Linked DNA regions of Paraburkholderia fungorum. The protein of the gene in region 2 interacts with the protein of the main gene of each other region in a pairwise test. Links are inferred from orthologs where the notes say so. Each region holds a gene or a part of one and is shown on either strand. Other genes may lie near its edges. The genes, in order: BLS41_RS00355 and ndk.

Evidence for each region.
Region 1: the proteins of ndk (region 2) and BLS41_RS00355 interact in binary tests that used the Escherichia coli proteins (3 or more experiments, as listed by UniProt). The link is inferred for Paraburkholderia fungorum from one-to-one orthologs.

The regions. Positions count from the first base shown.
Region 1 is NZ_FNKP01000001.1:74,611-77,762, reverse strand. What follows is about bases 231-3,062. They hold BLS41_RS00355 (5-formyltetrahydrofolate cyclo-ligase), read right to left. Parts: upstream 1,999-3,062; coding sequence 1,462-1,998; downstream 231-1,461. Other genes in these bases: BLS41_RS00350 (lytic transglycosylase domain-containing protein), read left to right, coding at 2,076-3,062; BLS41_RS00360 (winged helix DNA-binding protein), read left to right, coding at 922-1,434; pxpB (5-oxoprolinase subunit PxpB), read right to left, coding at 231-730. In the rest of the region: BLS41_RS00370 (5-oxoprolinase subunit C family protein), read right to left, coding at 1-80; more of pxpB, read right to left, coding at 77-230; more of BLS41_RS00350, read left to right, coding at 3,063-3,152. UniProt on the Escherichia coli protein: Involved in the removal of 5-formyltetrahydrofolate.
Region 2 is NZ_FNKP01000001.1:2,499,770-2,502,985, forward strand. What follows is about bases 47-2,942. They hold ndk (nucleoside-diphosphate kinase), read right to left. Parts: upstream 1,760-2,942; coding sequence 1,334-1,759; downstream 47-1,333. Other genes in these bases: rlmN (dual-specificity RNA methyltransferase RlmN), read right to left, coding at 47-1,173; BLS41_RS10970 (Bax inhibitor-1/YccA family protein), read left to right, coding at 2,062-2,760; BLS41_RS10975 (MBL fold metallo-hydrolase), read right to left, coding at 2,883-2,942. Also shown: more of rlmN, read right to left, coding at 22-46; more of BLS41_RS10975, read right to left, coding at 2,943-3,216. UniProt on the Escherichia coli protein: Major role in the synthesis of nucleoside triphosphates other than ATP. The ATP gamma phosphate is transferred to the NDP beta phosphate via a ping-pong mechanism, using a phosphorylated active-site intermediate.

The DNA.
Region 1 (3,152 bases), 2.4 Mb from region 2 along the record:
GCCACGCCGAGATGACGATAGCCATGACGGCCGAGATCCTGAATCGTAGTCAGCAGACCCGCGCGAATCACATCGATCATGCGTGTATCCCCGCGATGGTGAAGCGAACCCGGTCGCCCGGCTGCAGCAGCGTGGGCGGGCGGCGCGTGGCGTCGAAAAGCGGTAGCTCGGTGCGTCCGATCAACTGCCAGCCGCCGGGCGAGGTGGCCGGATAAACGCCCGTCTGCTCGCCGCCGATGCCGACCGACCCCGCCGGCACTTCCAGCCTCGGCGACGCGCGGCGCGGCGTGTGCAGCGCGGCTTCGAGTCCGCCCATGTAGGCGAAGCCCGGCTGGAAGCCGAGGAAGAACACGACGTATTCGCCGCCCGAATGGCGCTGCACGATTTCGTTGACGCTCAGGCCCGTGTGATCGGCGACCGCTTGCAGATCCGGGCCGAATTCGCCGCCGTACTGCACCGGGATCTCCACTTCGCGACCCGGCTCCGGCGTCGCGCCCGCCGCGTTCCACGCTTTCAGCAACTCGCTGGCGAGCGCTTCGCGGTCGGCCTCGAGCGGATCGAAGACGAGCGTCAGATTGTTCATACCCGGCACGACTTCCAGCACATGCGGCCAGTCGCGCGCGAGCTCAGCAGCGGCCCACACGCGGCGCTGGCACGCAAGCGTCGCGGGCGGCGGCGATTCGCAGACAAGCGCGGCATCGCCGAGCGGAAAAATTCTTGGTTGGCTCATGACTTGACAGCCCAGGTCGGGTCGAAGGAAGTGAGCACACTGCACACTCGTCGATGCACGATGAATGAAGCGTACATTATCAATAAAATATCAACAATTTCTCAATAAGCGTTTTTGCCAGGCTCCCCGGGATTCACGGCTCGTCGTACACTCCCGACACCTTCCCACCCTGTTTCCCCGAGATTTTCGCCATGTCGCGCCATCCCACCAAGATCGTTTCATCGGAACATCTCGTGTCCGAGACCAGCGCCGAGCTGTCCGAACTCGAGTACGCGCTGATCATGGCCGGCAATGCATTCAACCGGTGGATGGTGCGCTGCATGTCGGCGGCCGGCGACAAGGACATGACCGCCATCGAAGTATCGCTGCTTCATCACGTCAGCCATCGCGAACGTCGCAAGAAACTGGCGGACATCTGCTTCGTGCTGAACATAGAAGACACCCACGTCGCTACCTACGCGCTGAAGAAACTCGTAGCTAGAGGGTATGTAAAAAGCGAAAAGACCGGCAAGGAAGTGTTCTTCTCCGCGACCGAAGCGGGTCGCGAGTTGTGTCTGAAATATCGGGAAGTGCGCGAGAGTTGCCTGATTTCGACGCTGAAGGAAAGCGGCCTGACCAACGAGCAGATCGGCGACGCGGCGCAGTTGATGCGCAACGCGTCCGGCTTGTACGACACGGCGGCGCGGGCGGCGGCGTCTTTGTAGCCGGGTGGCGCTCGCCCGGCGTTCAATTCAACGGGGCGGATAAACCCCAGCCTCGGTGACGATCAGATCGAGCGCAATGTCGTGCGCTTCACGTTGAAGATCTTGCGTGCGGCACGCTTCATAAGCGATGCCCACCGTGACCGGTTGCTTCGATCCCGGCCACGCGGCCAGCGTGCGATCGTAGTATCCGCCGCCGTAGCCTAGCCGGTAGCCATCGGCATCGAATCCCACACACGGTATGAACAGCAGTTCGGGAACGACTACCTGTCCCGAGGTCGGCTCAGCAATCTTGTGATGACCGATTTTCATCGGCGTCGCGGGGGTCCATGCATGGAATTCGAGCGGCGCGCCACGCTCCTTGACAATCGGCAGACTGGCTTCGCGCTGCGCATTGGCCGTCAACCAGACCGAGACCGCGGGACGTGCGTCGAACTCACCCGCGAGCGGCCAGTAGAAGCCCACGCTGGCTGCTCCGAAGTGCTTCAGCGCGTCCAGCACACGACGGCCGAGCGCAGCGTTGTATGCCGGGTCGGAAGCCGCTTGTAGCCTTGCTTCCAATAGCATTCGACGCAACGCCTTTTTCGATTCCGGGACAGGGTTGCATGCTATGCTTGGGTTCAATTCGCGCTCCAGAAACAACGATGTCAAAACGCCTTTACCGAGTATATCGCGCGGCCGGTCTGGCGCTTGCCGCTGCGGCACTCGTCGCGTGCAGCACGGCCGTAGCCGTCAAGCCCATCCCCCTTTCGCAGCTCACCAACGACGACCAGACCTTCGTCCAGTTGCGCGAAGCGTCCCGCAATAACGACGCGGCGCGTGCAGCCCAACTGGCGAGCATGATCCCGAACTATCCGGCGCCTGCTTATCTGGAGTACTTCCAGATCAAGCCGCAACTGTTCGATTCGTCCGGCCATGCACGCGTCGACGCGCCGGACGCGCCGGTGCTGGCGTTTCTGCAGAAGTACGACGGCCAGGCTATCGCCGACCGCATGCGCAACGACTACCTCACGGTGCTCGGCACGCGTCACGACTGGCGCAATTTCGATCAGCAGTACGCCCGCTTCGTGTTGAACGACGACACGCAGGTGAAGTGCTACGCGCTCGAATCGCGGGCGTCGCGGGGTGAAAACGTGGCCGACGCGGCGCGTGCGCTGCTGGTCGATCCGAAGTGGTACGGCGACGGCTGTGTCGACCTGATCACGACGCTGGGCGTGAGCCGCCAGTTCAGCACCGACGACATCTGGCAACAGATCCGTCTCGCTTACGAGCAGAACAACACCAACACCGGCAGCAAGCTCGTCGACGCGCTGAGCAACAATCCGCCCGATCCCACGCTGTTCGCGCAGGCTACCAATGCGCCGCCGTTGTTGCTGGCGCGTGGTGTCGGTCCGGATTCGCAATCGCATCAACTGGCGTTGCTCGCGATCACGCGCATGGCGCGCAACGACCCGGCCATGGCCGCGGCTACGTTTGCGTCGGTGGCGCCGTCGCTGAGTTCGCCGGAGCGCGCCATCGGCTGGGGCACGATTGCCTATCAGGCCGCCGCCAAGCAGATGCCGAGCGCGGTCGACTGGTACCGCCTGTCGGCGAATGCGCCGCTGTCGAATCCCGCGTATGAATGGCGCACCCGCACCGCGCTGCTGGCCGGCGACTGGAACATGGTGCGCTGGTCGATCGAACAGATGCCCGAGGCATTGCGCAACCAGCCGTCGTGGGTG
Region 2 (3,216 bases):
GCCCCCTTCCATACCGCGCGATTACACGGCGCGAACCTCGATAACCTTCGCTGCCTTCCCGGTGCGTTCAGCAAGGCGTGTGCGGTCTTGCACCGCACCAGCCAGCTGACCGCAGGCAGCGTCGATATCATCGCCGCGTGTTTTACGCACTGTGGTGACGACGCCCGCGTCCATCAGCACCTGCGCAAACCGCTTGATCTGTTCGTTCTTCGAGCGGAGAAGGCCCGACTCGGGGAACGGATTAAACGGGATCAGATTGAATTTGCACGGCACGTCGCGTGTAACGGCCAGCAGTTCGCGCGCTTGCGCTTCGCTGTCGTTCACGCCGTCGAGCATGCAATATTCAAACGTAATGAAATCGCGTGGCGCAACTTTGAGATAGCGCTGACACGCCGCCATCAATTCACGCAACGGATACTTCTTGTTCAGCGGCACCAGCATGTCGCGCAGCGGATCGGTAGGCGCATGCAGCGAAACCGCAAGCGCTACCGGCAGATCTGCGCCAAGACGATCCATCATCGGCACGACACCCGATGTGGACAGCGTGACGCGCCGGCGCGACAGGCCGTACGCGTTGTCGTCGAGCATCAGTCGCATGGCCGGCACGACCGCGTCGTAATTGAGCAGCGGCTCGCCCATGCCCATCATCACGACGTTCGTGACGACACGCTCACCCTTGCCGTCGCCGCCATTGGCGCGACCGCCCGCCAGACCGCGCGACGCACGCAGCGCAAATTCGGCCATGCGCAATTGGCCAATGATTTCGCCAGTGCTGAGATTACGGGAGAAGCCCTGCTTGCCGGTGGAACAGAAACGGCAATTGACCGCACACCCCGCCTGCGACGACACGCACAACGTACCGCGCGTTTCTTCGGGGATGTAAACGGTTTCAACCGCGTTACTGTTACCGACGTCGACCAGCCACTTGCGTGTGCCGTCGGAAGAAATATTGTCGCTGACAATACCCGGCATCGAGATCGTGGCGCGCCCCTTGAGCTTTTCGCGCAAGGACTTCGCGAGATCGGTCATGCCGTCGAAGTCGGCAGCGTTGTACTGGTGAATCCAGCGCTGCAATTGCTTGGCGCGAAACGGCTTCTCGCCCAGGCTGTCGCAGTAGGCGACAAGCCCTTGGGCGTCGAGGTCGAGAAGGTTGACGGTTGGACTGCTCGTCATATCGAATCCTGCCATTTCAGTGCGAGACTACGTTCATGCAACAAGCTGCATGAACGCAATGCCGTTCGCGCCCATTCCTGCTGCTTTTACCTTACTACTTTGCCAGGCGATTCGTGCGATAAAACGACTCGGCTACACGAACCGCCGGGCAAAAAACGGCTTAACGCGAGTAGACGTTCACTTCCGGGAAGAAGAACGCGATTTCGACTGCTGCCGTTTCCGCTGCGTCCGAACCGTGAACAGCGTTTGCATCGATGCTGTCGGCGAAGTCAGCGCGGATCGTGCCCTTTTCCGCCTTCTTCGGGTCGGTTGCACCCATCAGGTCGCGGTGCTTCAGGATTGCGTTTTCGCCTTCCAGAGCCTGAATGACGACCGGGCCCGAGATCATGAATTCGACGAGGTCCTTGAAGAACGGACGTGCAGCGTGCACAGCGTAGAACTTCTCTGCGTCAGCGCGCGACAGTTGAACCATGCGCGATGCCACGATCTTCAGACCAGCGTTTTCGAAACGGCTGTAGATCTGGCCGATCACATTCTTGGCCACTGCGTCCGGCTTGATAATCGACAGGGTGCGTTCGATCGCCATAAAAACTCCAAAAAATTAAGAGGTTACAGATTCAAATGAATCCGCTATTGTAGCATGTTCCCGTGTATGATTGCGATTGAACCCTTTCAATAATGAAAGGTGTCCAGCACGAGTTTCAAAATACTGGTAGCGTAGGCCTTGTAGACATTTTCAGGGTATTGAAACTCCCTGCTTCCGCACTAATCTTAGGTTTGAACGGCCCGCGCCTTGCGGCGCAAGATTCCGGCCAACGCTACACAAAAATGCTGCACAAGTCGCTGTACCACTGTCACGCAACACGCTTCCTGAGGTAAGGAGAAACCATGAACGATCATCCGTACAGCTTTGGCCGCAATGGCGCGGTCAGCACGGCCGAAACGCGCAACCGTGTGCTACGGAACACCTACTGGCTGCTCGCACTGTCGATGATTCCGACGGTACTCGGCGCATGGGTCGGCCTTGCCACGGGCTTCTCGCTGTTCGCTGCCACCAGCCCGGCAATGAGCATGCTGGCGTTCTTCGCCATCGCTTTCGGTTTCATGTTCGCAATTCAGAAAACCAAAGACAGCTCCGCCGGCGTCTTCGTGCTGCTTGGCTTCACGTTCTTCATGGGCCTGATGCTGTCGCGCATCCTGAGCTTCGTGCTCGGTTTTTCGAACGGCCCATCGCTGATCATGCTCGCGTTCGGTGGCACTGGTGTGATCTTCGCGTCGATGGCAACCATTGCAACGGTCAGCAAGCGCGACTTTTCAGGTCTCGCCAAGTGGCTGTTCATGGGCGTGATCGTGCTGATCCTCGCGTCGGTTGCGAATATCTTCCTGCAATTGCCGGCGCTGATGCTCACCGTGTCGGTCATGGCGATCGTGATTTTCTCGGCGTACATCCTGTTCGACGTCCAGCGCGTCGTGAACGGCGGCGAGACAAATTACATCACCGCGACGCTCGCGATTTATCTGGATCTGTATAACGTGTTCGTCAACCTGCTCGCGCTGCTCGGCATTTTCGGCGGCAACCGCAACTAAGTTTTATCCGGCGTGGCGCGCAATGCGCCAGCCAGCCGAAAAAAAGCCCATAACGATTGCTCGTTATGGGCTTTTTTTATGTCGCTCACGCTCGCGGCATAGACACACCGATCAGCCGATTTCTACACGCTCAGCCACGCAAACCCGTCATCCTGCGATGCGATCACGACCTCAGTGGGCGCGGCGCCCAGCACTCCCGCCATTGCAGCCTGCGCCAGTTCCGGCAGATTGTTCTGCTGACTCAAATGCGCCGCAACCAGATGACGCAATCGCGAACGATCGAGCGAAGCCAGAATTTCAGCGGCAGCTTCGTTGTTCAGATGCCCATGATTACCGCCAATGCGCGCCTTCAACGATTGCGGATAACGGCTGCCGGCCAGCATCCGCACATCGTGATTGCACTCGAGCACCAACGCGTCGCAACCGCTCAACACTGTGCTGATATGTGGCGTGGAC